Desulfatibacillum aliphaticivorans DSM 15576: one gene and its partner. The main gene of each other region encodes a partner of the protein of the gene in region 2 in a complex. Links are inferred from orthologs where the notes say so. Each region holds a gene or a part of one and is shown on either strand. Other genes may lie near its edges. The genes, in order: mnmE and mnmG.

Region 1 (8,104 bases), on a different replicon or contig from region 2:
TGATATTTGCCGTAAACCACAGCGGCGGACCAGGCCAAATCGCCGGCCAGACAGAGGGCGGCTTCCGTGCCCACGTCGATTTCAATCCAGTTGGCGGCGGGGTCGATGTGGCAGATGGCGGATTTGCCTTTGGTATAATCCCCGACCACCGAACCCTGAAGCGTTTTCTCCAGCTTGCTGCAAACATACATGAGCTTCTTGATGTTTACGGGCTCGGGGATTTGGATATTCAGCACATTGGCGGCGTCAGCCGGCATCAATTGGCGAAGGGTCAGCAAAAGAGCCCTGGCGCCATGGAACAGGGCGGCCGCGGATTCTTTTATGTCCTCCGCCTGCGCCTGGTTTCTCTGATCCAGATAATCCTTTTCCTCCGCCCCCATGGCCGAATCCCGCAAAGCGCTGATGGGCGCCTCGAAAACCGGAACGGCAGACAGAGATTCCATGGCCTTCTTAAAGGTTTGGATGTCCGAAAAGGAATATCCCGTATCCAGTTGCTTGGCTTTAAGCTGCAGGCCGTCTAGATCCGCATTCTCCAATATGGATAAAAGATTTCTCAGCCTCATTGCGTGTCTCCTGTTTTCAGGTATGGGAATAAGGGCGCGTTTACACCAAATATAGGCGGTATCATAAGAAACCGAAGAAATCTATGATATTATTCACACTTTTTAAAAAATCACCTCACAAATCAGGAGTTTTCCCCATAAAGCCTTTGTCAAAAGGGAAATGCTTCATAAAGACAAGGCCATGGTAGTCACCCCGGAAAACCCCAGGGAATACAAATAGGGGTAGCTTTCGGTATTCCTCCGGCAGACCCACGCACACGGATATATCCTGTTTTTCCGATTTCATGAACGCCTCCATAGTTATTGATCCAACCAACGCGTAATCAATTATGGCAATCTTGGCGCCAAGTTTCAGGCATATTCCAAACATACGCGGTTTCAAGGGCTTAAGCGGGGATGTACGGATTTTTTCCAGGGCGGCCCCGTCTCCGCCCGTACCTATGATGCACAGGGCATGTGCACGGCATGTTCCTGCGGGCTTTTTCCGGGCCAGGGTTTTCCTTTTCATTTTCCCTTATTTAGGATATCCTAATGGGACTGTGTGCCGGACCAAACTTAGGGATTTACAGCACCATCACGGCTGGAGCCGTGAGCGACGGGAAACGGGAATGCGCTTAGGAATATACGGAGGAACATTCGACCCCATCCATATCGGACATTTACGCATGGCCGTGGAGGTGCAGGAGAAGTTCTCTCTGGATAAAGTCGTGCTCATTCCCTGCAATACGCCGCCCCATAAGGAAAACGGCGCCGCCGCCTCGGCCCGGGACAGATTGGCCATGGTTCGCATGGCCGTGGAGGGCAGGGCCGGCCTGGAAGCCTCGGACATGGAAATACGCCAGGGAGGCCCATCCTACACCGTGGCCACTTTGGAGGCTTTGCAGTCCCCTGACAAGGAGATTTTCTTTATCCTGGGCCTGGACGCCTTTTTGGAGATTCATACCTGGAAGGAATATGAGCGCCTTTTTTCCCTGGCGCACTTCATAGTCCTGGCCCGGCCGTGGCAGGGGGGCAGGGCGGAAATGTTTCACGTGGAACAGTATATCCGGGAGAACCTGCCGGGTTTGGCCGTCCCGGAGCCTGACCAGGGATATTTCAGGGCCTTACACGAAAACAAGCGGATTTACTTTGCACAGACAACGGCGCTGGATATTTCCGCCACCCATATTCGCAAGGCCGTGAACCAGGGAAAAAGCATTGCTTTTCTGGCGCCCGAATCCGTGGAAAAATATATTAAACGACAAGGACTATATTTATGAGCAAAGACCTACCGCAGGAGTTGGCTCCGTTCTTTGACGCCTTGGGGCAAAGAAAGGCCCGAGGCCTGGTGGGGCTGGACGTACGCGGCATATCCTCCGTGGCGGACTTCATGGTCATATGCAGCGGCCTGTCCAACCGGCAGGTGGCGGCCATGGCCGAGCACGTGGAGCGCCACATGAAAAAACGCAAGCAAAAAGCCCTGGGCGTGGAGGGAAAGACGGAGGGCCAATGGGTGCTCCTGGATTACGACGATGTCATCGTCCATATATTCCACGACTCCGCCAGGGATTTTTACGATCTGGAAGGTTTGTGGGCGGACGCCAAGCGCTATTATCCCAAGGGCCGGCCGGAAGAACAGGAAGGTGAAGATGAGTAACTCAGATAAAGAGATGCCTTATATCATCGACAAGGTGACGGGAAATCTGGCGCCCCATATAGGCGCAGAGGATAATCGCCAAAAGGCCGAGGAGCTTCTTTTGGGGGAAAAAGGCTTTTCTGCGGCCGACATTTCCGTGGACCACCCTGTATCCGTGGAAGTGAATGGACAGGATTATGCCTCCGCCTTGGACCTCTTAGTCTTTGTGGACGGCAAACCTGTGATGGTGATCAAATGCGCGGCGGGCTCTTTGGACTCCCGGCAGAAGGAAGTGATCGCCGCGGCCCGGGTATGCATAGATCCCATTCCGCCCATAGCCGCTTCTACAGACGGGAGCGAATGGCTGTTGTGGGACGTGAAATCCGGAAAGCAGATGGGGCGGGGCGCAGATTCGGTCCCGGACAAAAGCCGGGCTGGGGATATTTTAGCCGCCTACACTCCCGAGCCCCTGGAGGGCAAGGCCCTTATGCGGGAGCGCCTGATATTCAGATCCTACGACATGGACAACGTCAATGTCGCCCGTAAGGCATACTAAGCTAAAAAACGCATAAAAAAAAGGGTCGGACTTTCATCCGGCCCTTTTGTATTTTTCGTTTAAGGCGGCTGGTTATTCCGTCAAATCCTTGCCGCAATGTTTGCACACTTTGGCGCGTTGCTTGACAATCTCCGCACAATAAGGGCATTCCCTGGTGAATGTCCGTTCCATGACCGCCTTAATGGTTTTTTCCACAGCCTCCTTAATCAGCCGATTCCCGAATTTTTTATTGAGCAAAGCCTCCAGGCAATCCACGTCGCCCAACTCCTCCAGCATGTCCGCCGCCTTGATGCGGACCCTGCCGGGAGCGCAGGCGTCCAAAAGAAGGGCTAAGGGGACCTTGGCGTCCTTGTCAGCGTAAGCCTGGGCCAGGGAGGCAAAGCCCTCCTTGATGGCGACTTTTTCCTGTTCCATTTTGGCCAAAATTTCCTCGTCCACAATTTGGCCGGTGCCGCCCACCTTGGAAAAAACAGGCATGAACTCAAACTGTCCGGAGCTGGGATAGCAAAAACACCGCGTGGATGCGCAATGTCCGTGCTCTTCTTCAAAGTGGCTCCAGCCTGAGACAAAAGGCGGACACTCGTCATTGAAGCAGACAAAAAGATACGGCTCGCCCCATCCCAGACCGTCCGAGAAGTTTACAGGCGGCACTTCCCAAATTTTCATGGCCTGGCCGCAATGCGGGCATACAGGAACAGGCGTGTGCATGATTTTATCAAGTATTTGCTCTTTGGTCTCAAAGCTCATAAGGCTAATATCCTTTTCCTTTACGGGTTTAGGGGCTTAAGCCCTTTCTCTACAAAGTAAGAGCCCTGGCTGGCTTGTCAATACGGCGGCAATGCCAGGGGGCAGCCCCAAGATGTTCCACGTGGAACAATTTTAACCCCCAGATAGTGTATACCTTTTTCCAATCCCTATTTTCCTATGCAAAAATCGGAAAAGATGCGATCCAAAATGTCGGGAGAAACGCCAAGCCCCAGGACTTGCTCCAGGGATTTTTGGGCCTCCTCCATGTCAAAGGCCGCAAGCTCCCAAGCCTCCTCCAAAATGCGACCCCGGGCTTCGGTTGCGCTTTCTAAAGCGCTTTCCAGGGCGCCCTTTTGCCGGAGATTGGGAATGATTCCGGGCGCGGCGTCCAGCTCCCGCCCCTGCCTCAAAGAGTTTTCCATGGCCCGGCGGAGGCCGTCCAGACCCTGGCCGGTTTTTGCGCTGACCGCCACGGGGGCGTAATCCCTGACAGGGGAGGGGATAAATCCAGGGTGCAGATCCATCTTGTTGTAAACCATCAACACGCGGTTGCAGGAGTGTTCGGCCTGACGCCGCAACTCCTGGTCTTCAGGGGAAAGGTCGCTTCCGGCCTCGACGACTAGCATGACCAAATCGGATTCGCCCATGGCGTCTTTGGCCCTTTGCATACCGATCATCTCTACGGCGTCCGAGGAGGTGCGCAGCCCCGCCGTGTCGGACAACGTGAAGTGCAGGCCTCGAATAAGCACGGGCTCTCGGATCACGTCCCGGGTGGCGCCCGGAGTCTCCGTGACGATGGACCGTTCCTGGCCGGCCAGGGCGTTCATAAGGCTGGACTTGCCCACATTGGGACGGCCGACAATGGCGGCCCTTAGCCCTTCCATATGGGCTTTGCCCAGCTCGGCGGCTTCCGCCAGCTCTCTTAAGGGAGGAATGACGCCTTGGTCCAGTTTGGCCAGGATCCATTTTGTTTCGCCGTCGCCCGTATCATCCGAAAAATCCAGGGCGGCCTCAATGTGGGCTCGGCATTCCATGATGGAGTCCAGTATGTCTTCCACACGGCATTTAAGAGCGCCGCCCACATGCGCGGCTGCGGTTTTCGCCGCCCGGGAGGTGCGGGCGTGGATGAGGTCCACCACGGCTTCGGCCTGGGAGAGGTCCATGCGGCCATTTAAAAACGCCCGGCGGGTGAACTCCCCGGGTTCGGCCAGGCGGGCCCCCTGGGACAGCACCGTCTCCAGCACCGCGCTTAAAACCACCGGGCCTCCGTGCCCCTGAATCTCGGCAACGTCCTCTCCTGTATAGGTTCCAGGGCCGGGCATAAACACGGCCAGGACTTCGTCCTTGACTGCGGTGGTCTTGGGATCGACGATTTTTCCCCGAATCAGTTTATACGCTTCGGGCGGCCAAATATCGAAGGATGAGTGCGCCGGCTGAAAAATGCTTTTTAAGATGGAAGAGGATAGGGGGCCTGATATGCGTATAACGCCGATGCCGCCTACTCCGGGAGGGGTGGCGATGGCTGCAATGGTTTGAGAAAGGTTCATGGCGCCAAACAAAACCCGGGCCTGCTTTCCAGGCCCGGGCGTTTAAGTTCAGGATTGTTTCTTGGCCTGCCCCCTTTGGGGGAATACGACCAGCTTGCGCAAATAGCCGTTGCCTTTGCTCTGGGTGCGGATGCCTTTTTCGTTTTTCAAGGCAAGGTGCACGATCCTGCGGTCATGAGCGCTCATGGGGCTGAAACTGGCAGGCTTTCCGGATTTTCTTACCTTGGCGCCAAGGCGCTTGGCCTGCTTGATCAGGCTTTCCTCCCGCTTGAGCAGATAATCGCCGGCGTCCACACGCACCCTGATTTTTTTGCTGCGGGCGCGGTTGACGATTTTTTCCACCAGGTACTGGATGGCGTCCAATGTCTGGCCGCGGCGCCCAATAAGCACCGCCGGCTTCTCGCATTCCAGGGTGACGACTATGTCGCCGTCCTCGTTCTGGGAGGCCTTTCCGGCGGCTTCCTCGGCAATGGTGCGGGCCATGGTGACGGACGCCTCTATGGCCAGTTCCATGCATTGCTCCAGGTTGGGATCGTCTTCGGCGGCTTCGTTAGGCTCGTTTTCGTCTGCATCGTCTGCCAAGTCGGCTTCCATTGCCTGAGCCTCTTCTATAGCCGTCTGGTCTTCCTGATGCTCCTGAGTTTCGGGAACTTCCTCGGCGATTGTCGCTTCCACGGGTTCGGGGGCATTTTCCGCAGCCGGTTCGCAAGCCTCCTGCGTAGCAGGCTCTTCTTCAACCTGCGCAGGCTTGGGTTCCGCGGCTTTTTTCGGCTTCCTGCCCTTGCCCTTGGCGGCGCCCGACTTGCGGCCTTTTTTCGCCTCTGCGTTGGCTGCCGGAGGATAGACGCGAATGCGTGCTTTTTTTACCCCTACCAAGCCGAAAATGCCAGTGGATCCATAGGACAATACATCGTATTTAAGCTGCTTCTTACTGACTCCTAATTCCTTGCAAGCGAGTTCCACAGCGTCTTCCGCTGTTTTTCCTTCAAATTCCACGTTCGAATTCATGGTTCCTCCGTGTTCAGGAACTGGTCTTTCCTATGTAATACTGCTGGGCGATGGAAACCACGTTATTGACCAGCCAGTAAAGGACGAGCCCTGACGGAAAGTTGATAAAGATAAACAGGAACACAAGAGGCAACAGCATCATCATCTTTGCTTGGGTGGGGTCCCCAGGGGGTGGGGACATTTTTTGCTGCAGCAGCATACTGGCGCCCATGATAAGCGTAAGAACGGGAATCCCGTAAGGCTCTGCCATGAACGGCACCGGGAAAGGCAGGTGGAACAGCCTGTCCGGTGCGGAGAGGTCGGTAATCCACCAGATAAACGGGGAGTGGCGCAACTCGATGGCTACATACAGCATTTTGTAGAACGCGATGAAAATGGGGATTTGGATGAGCATGGGCCAACAGCCGCCCATGGGATTGACCTTGAAGGTTTTGTACAGCGCAAAAACCTCCTGGTTCATCTTTTGCTTGTCGTCCTTGTATTTTTCCCGAAGCTCCTGCATGAGCGGCTGGAGCTTTTTCATTTTTTCCATGGACCTGTAGCTCTTACTGCCCAAAGGCCAAAGGACAATCTTGATGAGCAGGGTCAACAGAATAATAACCACCCCGTAGTTGGGGACATAATTGTGCATGATGTTCATCAGAAGCAAGCAGGGTTTGGCGATTACGTGGAAGAACCCAAAGTCCAGGGCGTCCTCCAGGCCCGCCTTATTCAAAATGTCTCCCTGCTTGGGTCCGAAAAAGGCCTTATAAGAAGTGGTGAATGTCTGGCCAGGGGGGATGGCCATCGGCTTGCCTGTGAACAGGGTTTGGGCCACATTGTTGGCGGAATTGAGGGACGCCTTAATGACGCCTTCCTGGGTTTGGTCAAAGACCACAGCGGACATGAAGTATCGCCATGTGAGTGCAACCCATCCGGTGGGGCCTTGTATGGTTTTTTCAGGCTTCTTTTCCGAGACCTTGAACTCTTCCATGGAATTGTTGACAAAGGCCATGGGGCCGCTGAAAACAATTCTATCGGATTTATCCGAAGGCTTACTGCTGGGCGTATAATAATTGTTCAGGATGACGGAGAGGTTGTCGTTGATGGGACCCAGAGTGTTGTTGGCCACGGAAAGCTGGCAGTCCATGGCATAGGAGTCAGGCTGAAAAGTATAGGTTTTGGTGACTATAATTCCTGACGGCGCGGTATAAGTGAATATCAGGGATTGGGGTTGTTCCTGAACATTCAGGTCTTCGGTGCTTTGGGCGCTGAATACGGCGCTTTCCAAATTGCCGAGACTGCCCCGCGCCATGGTGGTAAGCAGGGTCGCTCCGCCGGGCGGCAGGTCAACCACTCTCTTGGGAGCGGAATCCTTTGCCTGAGTTTCCCAATATTCTTTTAGCGTCAAATCGCTTAATCCGGCGCCCTTTTCCGTGAACACCGCGTGATACAGGGGCGTATCCACTGTGATATCCCTGGCTGGGCGGCCGGGAGACGCCGCGATTTCAGGGATGGGAGCGGCGGCCGGCGCAGGGGTTATTGCAGCAGCGGCTTCCTGGGCGTCCGTGCTCTGTTGCACTTGTGCAATTTCCTGGCTTTCCACAGGCGTTTCGCCTTGGTGCGGCTTGGGGCCGAAAAAATACTGGTATGCAATAAAAACCATCAAGGACAGCGCGACGGCCAAGATTAAACGAAATTGTTCCATGCTACCTAAACTCCTGGGGGCAAACGACAAATTTGCCCAGGTCAGGGCACCGGGTCAAACCCCCCTGGGTTCAGGGGATGGCACCGTAAAATTCTTCGGACAGCCAGCCAGCCGCCTTTGACCGGTCCGTGTTTTTCTATGGCCTCCACGGCGTACTGAGAGCAACTGGGGTAAAAACGGCAATGAGGACCCAATATGGGGGACACAAAACGCTGGTATATGCGGATGGGAATGATTAATAATCGTTTAATGGCGGGAGCCCTCCGAAACCCTGTTGAACAGATGGTCCAGGGAGGCTGCCAGCAAGGGCGACTCCTGCTGGCAGCAAGCCTTTTTGGCAATCACGTTGATATCAACAGGGGCTTTGAGCCTATGCTGGTT
Region 2 (8,228 bases):
GGAGCCGTCCTTGCGGGTGATTTCGTAATTAAAGGCTTTTTTGGGCTGGCCGGTGAGATACACCTCATTGAAGACGCGAAAGACCTGCTGGGCGTTTTCTTTATCCAGATAGGTTTTGTATCCCATGCCCTTCATTTCGCGGGCGGGATACCCTACAATCCGGCAAAGGGCGGGATTGAAATACTGGGTGAATCCGGCGAGATCGCACTCCACGTAGCCGTCTTCAATCTCCAGGAACACGGTCAAAAGAGCGTCCCGCTCCTGGGTGACTTTTTCCAGCAGTTCCAACGGATCTTGCGGTTCTTTTTCCTTGGCCATGGTTTGACTACCCGTTATCCGGCTCTTTGGCTTTTTTTAGATACTCTTCAACTTTAAAAGTAACTGCTTGAAGGTCTTCCTTGATTTCATGCTCCCAGACTCGCAAAACTGTCCAGCCTTTGGATTCCAGTTCCTGAGTGATTTTTTTATCCCGAACAACATTTTTTTCCAATTTGGTTTTCCAGAAATCCCTGTTGGATTGAGGCAATTGGCCATGAATCGGGCATAAATGCCAAAAGCATCCGTCAACAAAAACGATTAGTTTGGCAGACACAAAAACAATGTCTGGCTTGCCTGGAAGGTTATAATGAATGCGATACCTCAAACCTTTGGCCCATAAGGCTTTTCTTAAGCTGGTCTCAGGCTTGGTGTTTTTGCCTTTGATTCTGGACATGCACCTGGACCGCTGTGTCCTGGTCAGCACATCCGTTCTTTTCTTGTTCATTTATTAGGATTTATTCCTCGTCCTGCTCAACCGGATAGGAAAGCTCAAACTCCTTTCCGAATGTCAAGGCGCCAGTCTGAATGGACACCGAGTCAGGGCGAATTCCGGCAGGCAATTTCTTAAATGTCTCTATGACTGACACTGCAAGTTCTCTATTTTCCTGGCAGATTCTCATTTTGGCGCCTTTTTCGGAAACATTGTACAATCGATAGATATCATACCGTCTCGAAGCGCTGGCCATTTCAACAAGTTCGTTCATTGATACATGAATAATCCTGTTGAATTCACCCGTTGTTGACTTGGCGTCCAGGATCACCCCCGTTCCATCATTGTTGACCAACTCAAAATCGTAGGGTGCAACAGCATTTTTTTCCGAAACCCATTCAAACGACCTGAGTTCGCCAGCTTCAACTCGTTTCTCCAGGAAAGCATTCAGGATTTCCTCCCCTAAATGGCCTATATTTTCAGCCTCTTTCCTACGTCTTCTGAGTGTGCTTTGTGTAATCGGTCTGGTGGCATGCCGTTTGAACAGATTGGCCCTGCCGCCTGAGCCTCCCAAGACTGCATCCTCAAGATCGGAATCCAGAAGAAAGTCATAGACAGGGTGCTCCGGCGCAGGCCCTGCCTTGTCCACAATGGTTTCCAGATCAACATAAGGCAGTTCTGTCATGCTTTTTCTGCCCATCCACTCCAATATCACCTCATGGAGCACTCTGTCCTGCTCTTCATCAACTGCAATCATAAGAGTTTTGGCCCTTGTGGGCACAGGTGATCCTTCAAACTCAAAAAGGGCGTAGTCACCCTCTTTGAGAACGTTGAACCTTTCAGGCTCTTCATCCGGATTAGGAATATACTCCCCGTTAAGCCGCCAGTTTTTATATGATCCGGGCTGTTTGATGATTTTTCTCTGAACATTATAGGGAAGAGAGACACCCGGCCCTAAAAGGTATAGATCCAAAGGGACACGGTTATCGTGTTCCAGCGCCCACTCCGGAAGTTCCGGATACAGAATGTCAATGAATACATTCCGGTTTAGGTTGATTGCCTTTTGCTTTCCGCCCTTTTCCTGGTTAACGAATTGCCAATAGAAAATTGTCAGATCTGAGTTGGTCAGGCGCTTGATCGCCAGTCGTCTTTTCATTTATTCCCCCCTCAAGGCCTTTTTTATTTCAGCAGCCAGGGCGGCTGCCATCAGGGGAGGAACGGCGTTTCCAATCTGTTTGAATCCTGGATTCATGGTCCCACAAAAAATAAATCCATCAGGAAAAGACTGAAGTCGTGCTGCCTCCCTTACTGAAATTGTCCTAGCCTGCTCGCTGTCATAGTGAATATGTGAATAGCTATCCTTGCCAAGATGGGCCATCAAGGTTCTTGCCGGTAAATGGCGCTCCATTTTTCGCCATTTATTGGGAAACTTTCCTGGATCATAAGGGGGGACTATAGAGGCTTTCAATGTCTCGTAGTCCTGGCTGTCTTTTTCAATCCTTTTTCCATTTTGTTCCAGTTCATCCAGTTTCTCCCGCAGCATGTCCAGGGCGTGCTGGTATGCCTGTGGGTATTGGTCTCCGCTGTTCATGCGTTTAAACAGTTTGTAATCTCTGGGAAGGTATCGAATAACGTGATCATAAATACCTTTGTCATTCTCAAAACCGGGCCATGTTCTCATAAGGGTCTGATATTCATTCAGGGATGTGTCGTTGGTATACTCGATCAGTTCATTAAACCTTCTCGCGCCGCGTTTAAGTTTTCCTTCCAGATGCAAGGTGATTTTCGGGAGGTCACCCAATGCATCCTCCGCGCTGACAGCCCTGGCCAAGGACTCCCGGTTGCTCTCAGGCGCGGGGACATAAAAAGACGGCTTTTCAAACAGACCCCAGTTAATATTTTTCAGGGCAACCTGGCGTGAACCGTAATAGCCTTGGGGCAGATCAACCCAATGAGTGGGGCTTGGGAAAGTTACCTTCTCTCCCAATTCATTTCGGTAGGCTATAAGGAACATTCTTTCTCGCATTTGAGGGACGCCATAAAAAACTGAATTTAAAAGTGTATAGCTACATGTGAATCCTTCATCAACCAGGAATTCGCAGACTTCCTCGGCAATGTTATGCCCCCCATGATTCAGAACGTCAGGAACGTTTTCCATCAGAATGGCTACTGGCTTCAAGGTTTTTACATAGGCAAGATAGCGCAGGTATAGATTGTGTCTTGGGTCTTTAAGAAAGGCTTCTGGATGGGCTGCCACCTCCCTCAGCTTGGCTCTTCCCACGCGGGCAAATGCTTGGCAGGGAGGCCCCCCAACAATCACATCAAAAACCTGTTCCGGAAGCATGGGGAGGGCAAGTTGTCTGACAAGGTCCTCAGGATCTATTGCGGTGATATCAAGCGCACGGGCGTGAGTATTTTTTGTTGCGGAAGATGAATCCTGAAAAAAATTAAGTGCATGCGTTTCGGCTGCAATAGGGTCTATTTCCACGGCGCCATCTATGGAGAATCCATTTCTGTGAAATCCCAGGGAGATCCCGCCGCATCCGGCAAACAGATCAAGTAGTCGAGGCGTCCTGCCTCTCCTTAAAGCCTCCAGTTTGTCTGTGATAATTTTGCTGTCCATTTAATCCTGCACTCCAATATATTAAACATATCGGCCTGGAGGCTTCAAGGAAATGCTAATAACCCGTTATGATTTGATATTTGATATTTTTTCTGAACCGATGAAAAAATACCATAATCTGCGGTTGGCCTCAAGGATAAGATGTTGTTTCTCATTACTATCTGAATTAAAACATGAAATTGGTAAGTTGAGACAACGGACATTTATTGGGTTGAAGAATTTTCCACCTCCGTGTTTTTCGATTGATGCAAATGAATCATGACGGCTGATAGCGCCGCCGGAGTGATGCCCTCCATGCGGGAGGCCTGCCCCAAGGACACGGGCTTGAGCGCGCCCAGCTTGGCTTTCAGCTCGTTGGACAGGCCGTGAACCGCCTCGAAGTCAAAGCCTTCGGGGATGCGCACCCTTTCCATTTCGCGGAATTTTTCAATCTCGCGCAATTGCTTGGCAATGTATCCTTCGTACTTGATCGCTATTTCCACCTGGCGGGACACCCTGGGATTGATCGGCTCCGGGGAGGGCGCCAGCTTTTCCACGGCGTCGTAGCCCAGCTGCACCCGTTTCATCAGCCTGTCCAGGGGTGCGGCCTCCTTCAAGGGCGCTGTTCCCTTATCCTCCAGGTATTGATTCACTTCCGGCAAAGGCTTGATTATTGTGCTGCGCACCCGATCCAACTCCGCCTGGATCTGCTTTTTCCGCTCAATCAAGTCCTTAAAGGCGTCGTCATCTATCAGGCCCAGGCCGTGGCCGTATTCCATCAGGCGCAGGTCCGGGTTGTCCTCCCTCAGCATAAGCCGGTATTCGGCCCGGGAGGTGAACATGCGGTACGGTTCGGAGGTTCCGCGGGTGACAAGGTCGTCCACCATGACGGCCATGTAGGCCTCGGACCGGTCAGGCAAAAAGGGCGGCCTGCCCTGTATTTTGCACGCGGCGTTGATTCCGGCCCACATGCCCTGGGCGCCGGCCTCTTCGTAGCCGGATGTGCCGTTGATCTGCCCGGCGGCGTAAAGGCCTTTCACCAGCTTGGTTTCCAGGGTGGGCTTCAAGCCCGTGGGATTGAGAAAATCGTATTCGATGGCGTAGGCCGGCCGCATGATTTCCACCTGCTCCATGCCCGGAATGGAGCGGTAGAGCTTGATCTGCACTTCCAAGGGCATGCTGTTGCCCAGGCCGGAAACGTATATTTCCCGGGTGTGTACGCCCTCGTGCTCCAAAATGATCTGGTGGCTTTCCCGCTCCGGAAATTTGACGATTTTATCCTCAAAGGACGGGCAATACCTGGCCGAAACCCCTTTTACGATTCCCCCGTACAGCGCGGAACAGCTCAGGTTGTCCCGGATGATCCGGTGAGTCCTTTCGTTGGTGCGGCCCATAAAGCTGGACATGGGCGTTAAGAGGCTGGCTTTCGAAAACAAGGAAAAAGGCCTGGGGTTCTCCTCGCCTGTCTGTTCTTCAAAGCACGAAAAGTCGATGCTGTCCTTGGCCACTCGGGCGGGAGTGCCGGTCTTCATGCGGCCCATGGCGAATCCCAACTCCATTAGATGGGAGGCCAGGCTGTACGAGGCGAATTCTCCGGCCCGGCCGGCTTTCATGGACTTGTGGCCTATATGGATGACGCCGGACAGGAAAGTGCCGGTGGCCAGGATGACGGCCTCGGCCTGATATTCGTATCCAAAATGATCCACCACGCCGGCGACCCGGTCTCCGTCCAATACCAAGCGGTTGATTTTCGCCTGTTTAAGGTCCAGGTTGGGCTGATCCTCCACGCACTGCTTCATCATCTGATGATACATGTGCTTGTCGTTTTGGGTGCGCGTGCTTTGGACGGCCGGGCCTTTTCGGGTGTTCAGGGTGCGGTAGCTGATGGCGGTCCGGTCCGTCACCCGGGCCATGGCCCCGCCCAGGGCGTCCACTTCCTTGACCAGTTGGCCCTTGCCCGTGCCGCCTATGGACGGGCTGCACGGCATGCCCGCCACCGAATCCAGATGGATGGTGGTCAGGAGCGTCTTGCATCCCATGCGGGCGGCCGCCAGGGCCGCCTCGCATCCTGCGTGGCCCGCTCCGATTACTATGATGTCATACCGTTTACACATGTTGTTTGACCGTGTATAAGTCTCAAAGCGCAGTGAATAAATATTTGACTTATTTAAAGTGGAAATAAAAATAGAATCCCCATAAATAAGTGCGCTGCTCGGACTATTTAAGTTGAGGAAGCCCGCAAGTCTTCGTCCCTTCCCCCCTGGCGGGGGAAGGACAGGATGGGGGGGCATCAGAACGCTGCAGCGTGTCACCCCCACCCCAGCCCTCCCCCGTCAAGGGGGAGGGGGCAGGCGGCCTCTTTGCCGTTAAATTCGTTTTTGGTTGCAACAAACTCCTGAATCAATGGAGACAATGCCATTGCAAAAGCTCAAAATAATATAACACGAAGACTGCCATGAACGAAAAACCTTATAAAGATCTTGCCGGTTTTCTCCGGTCCAAATACGGTTGCAGAGTCCAGAAGATCACAGTAGACGCCGGACTTTCCTGCCCCAATCGGGACGGAACACTGGGCGTCGGCGGATGCATTTACTGCAACGAGAGGGGATCCGGCACCGGCGCTGCATCCCAAGGGCTTTCCATAACCCAGCAGATTGAACGTGGCAAGGGCACTTATGGAAAACGCTACAAGGCCAAGAAGTTTTTAGCTTATTTCCAGGCCCATACCAACACCTACGCTCCGGTTGAGCGCCTGGAGGCCCTGTACCGCGAGGCTCTTTCCGTGCCGGATGTGGTGGGGCTTTGCATCGGCACCCGGCCTGATTGCGTGGACGATGACGTCCTCGCCCTGCTGGAAAAACTCGCGGCTGACCACATGATCTGGGTGGAGTACGGCCTGCAGTCTTCCTGCGACAAAACCCTCCGCATTATAAATCGGGGGCATGACGCCGCCTGCTTTGCCGAAACCGTAAAAAAGACAGCGGGACGAAACATTCTCACCTGCGCCCACGTGATCCTGGGCCTGCCCGGGGAAACCCGTGAGGACATGCTGGAGACGGCCCGGTTTATAGGCGCCCTGCCCGTGGACGGAGTCAAGATTCACCTGCTTTATGTAATTCGCGGCACAGCCCTGCATAGGATGTACGAACAGGGGCGGTATCAGTGCATGGAACAGGAGGACTATGTGGAAACCGTCTGCCGGTTTATCGAATTGCTTCCGCCGGATATGATCATTCAACGGCTGACAGGCGATCCCAACAAGGACGAACTGGTGGCCCCTCAATGGTCCGTGGAAAAGGGGAAGACGTTTCTCCTTATCCACGAGGCCATGGCCCGGGAGAACTCCCGGCAGGGGCGGTTTTACTCCCCGTCCTGATCCTTGAACCGTTGGGCCACGGGATATCTTCTGCCCTCGCCGAAGGCCTTGGAGGTCAGCTTAAGCCCGGGCGCCGCCTGCCTGCGTTTGTATTCGTTGCGCACCACCCGCCGGACGATATCCCGTACGATTTTTTCCTCATAGCCCATGGCGATGATTTCCTCGGGATCTTTCAAATCCTCTATGTAGGCGTGCAGGATCGGGTCCAAAACCTCGTACGGAGGCAAGTCGTCCTGGTCGGTCTGGTCCGGCCTAAGCTCCGCGGACGGCGCTTTGGTCAGGATGCTTTCCGGGATGATTTCCCGGTCCTTGTTAAAATAACGGGAAACCTCGTAAACCAGCTCCTTGGGCAGGTCGGATATGACGGACAAGCCGCCGTTCATGTCTCCGTACAAAGTGCAATAGCCTACGGCCACTTCGGACTTGTTGCCTGTGGAAAGGACCATGGCGCCGGTTTTATTGGAAAAGGCCATGAGGATGGAGCCTCGGGTGCGGGCCTGGATATTTTGTTCGGTAACGCCAAAATCCTCCTTGTTGCAGAAGCTGAGGCTGCTCAGGAAGGTCTCGAAAATAGGCGTGATGGGGATGATCTCGTAAGGGCAGCCCAGGTTGTCGGCCAGTTCCTTGGTGTCCGTATAATTCTGCTGGGATGTGTATTCCGAGGGCATGAAAATGCTGTATGTGTTTTCCGGCCCCAAGGCTTCGGCGGCAACGGCCAGGGTCAGGGCGGAGTCTATGCCGCCGGACAGGCCCACCACCACCTTGGAAAAACCGCATTTGCGCACATAGTCGCCCACGCCGGTGACCAACGCCTTGGCCAGGGATTCGGCTTCGCTCTCGCAAACCGGGTGAATGTCTCCCTTGCCGGTTTCCGTGTCAAAGGTTACCAGGTCCTCTTCAAACTCTCCGGCCAGGGCCGCCAAATCGCCGCCCGGCGTATGCACCGTACTGGCGCCGTCGAATATCAGATGATCGTTTCCTCCCACCTGATTGACGTACACGCAGGAAAGGCGGTGCTTTTTGGCGAGATGGCTCATGATATTGCCGCGAACGGCCCGTTTTCCGGCATGGAAAGGGGATGCGGCGATATTGATGATCAAGTCCGTTTTTTTGTCAGCCAGGTCTTGAACCGGGTCCCAGTCGTAAAGCTGCTCGGGAAAAAGATCCTTGTCGTTCCAAGCGTCTTCGCAAATGGTCAGGCCGATGTTCATGCCTTTGTACATAAAAGGTTCGGCCTTGCCGCCGGGAGCGAAATACCGGGACTCGTCAAATACGTCATAAGTGGGCAGCAGCCTTTTGTGGACCACTTCCAGGATATTGCCGTCCTCAAAAAGCATGGCGGCGTTGGCGATGGGCTTGCCGGGGGCGCCTCCCACCCGATCCACAAAACCCAGAATAACGCCTATGTCATGGATGTCGTCCAACAGGCTTTGGACGGTGTTCTGACACGCCCGGATAAAACTTTTTCTTTCCAGCAGATCCCTGGGGGGATAGCCGCATAC

The links.
Region 1: the proteins of mnmG (region 2) and mnmE are in contact, whole or in part, in a solved structure (PDB 9HIP), measured with the Escherichia coli proteins. The link is inferred for Desulfatibacillum aliphaticivorans DSM 15576 from one-to-one orthologs.

What each region holds. Positions count from the first base shown.
Region 1 is NZ_AUCT01000013.1:38,096-46,199, reverse strand. Bases 2,839-5,668 are described here. They hold mnmE (tRNA uridine-5-carboxymethylaminomethyl(34) synthesis GTPase MnmE), read right to left. Parts: upstream 5,029-5,668; coding sequence 3,649-5,028; downstream 2,839-3,648. Other genes in these bases: jag (RNA-binding cell elongation regulator Jag/EloR), read right to left, coding at 5,077-5,668; G491_RS0114010 (zinc ribbon domain-containing protein), read right to left, coding at 2,839-3,481. In the rest of the region: G491_RS0114035 (hypothetical protein), read right to left, coding at 1-563; G491_RS35500 (hypothetical protein), read right to left, coding at 679-849; nadD (nicotinate-nucleotide adenylyltransferase), read left to right, coding at 1,172-1,822; rsfS (ribosome silencing factor), read left to right, coding at 1,819-2,199; G491_RS0114015 (type I restriction enzyme HsdR N-terminal domain-containing protein), read left to right, coding at 2,192-2,734; more of G491_RS0114010, read right to left, coding at 2,807-2,838; more of jag, read right to left, coding at 5,669-6,036; membrane protein insertase YidC, read right to left, coding at 6,050-7,723; membrane protein insertion efficiency factor YidD, read right to left, coding at 7,765-8,064; rnpA (ribonuclease P protein component), read right to left, coding at 7,970-8,104. UniProt on the Escherichia coli protein: Exhibits a very high intrinsic GTPase hydrolysis rate. Involved in the addition of a carboxymethylaminomethyl (cmnm) group at the wobble position (U34) of certain tRNAs, forming tRNA-cmnm(5)s(2)U34.
Region 2 is NZ_AUCT01000002.1:391,204-399,431, reverse strand. Bases 3,020-5,973 are described here. They hold mnmG (tRNA uridine-5-carboxymethylaminomethyl(34) synthesis enzyme MnmG), read right to left. Parts: upstream 5,465-5,973; coding sequence 3,575-5,464; downstream 3,020-3,574. Other genes in these bases: mnmL (tRNA modification radical SAM protein MnmL/YtqA), read left to right, coding at 5,806-5,973; G491_RS29350 (DNA cytosine methyltransferase), read right to left, coding at 3,020-3,371. Also shown: G491_RS0103910 (sigma-54-dependent Fis family transcriptional regulator), read right to left, coding at 1-318; G491_RS0103905 (very short patch repair endonuclease), read right to left, coding at 326-763; G491_RS0103900 (protein NO VEIN domain-containing protein), read right to left, coding at 774-1,904; more of G491_RS29350, read right to left, coding at 1,905-3,019; more of mnmL, read left to right, coding at 5,974-6,726; G491_RS0103880 (NAD+ synthase), read right to left, coding at 6,711-8,228. UniProt on the Escherichia coli protein: NAD-binding protein involved in the addition of a carboxymethylaminomethyl (cmnm) group at the wobble position (U34) of certain tRNAs, forming tRNA-cmnm(5)s(2)U34.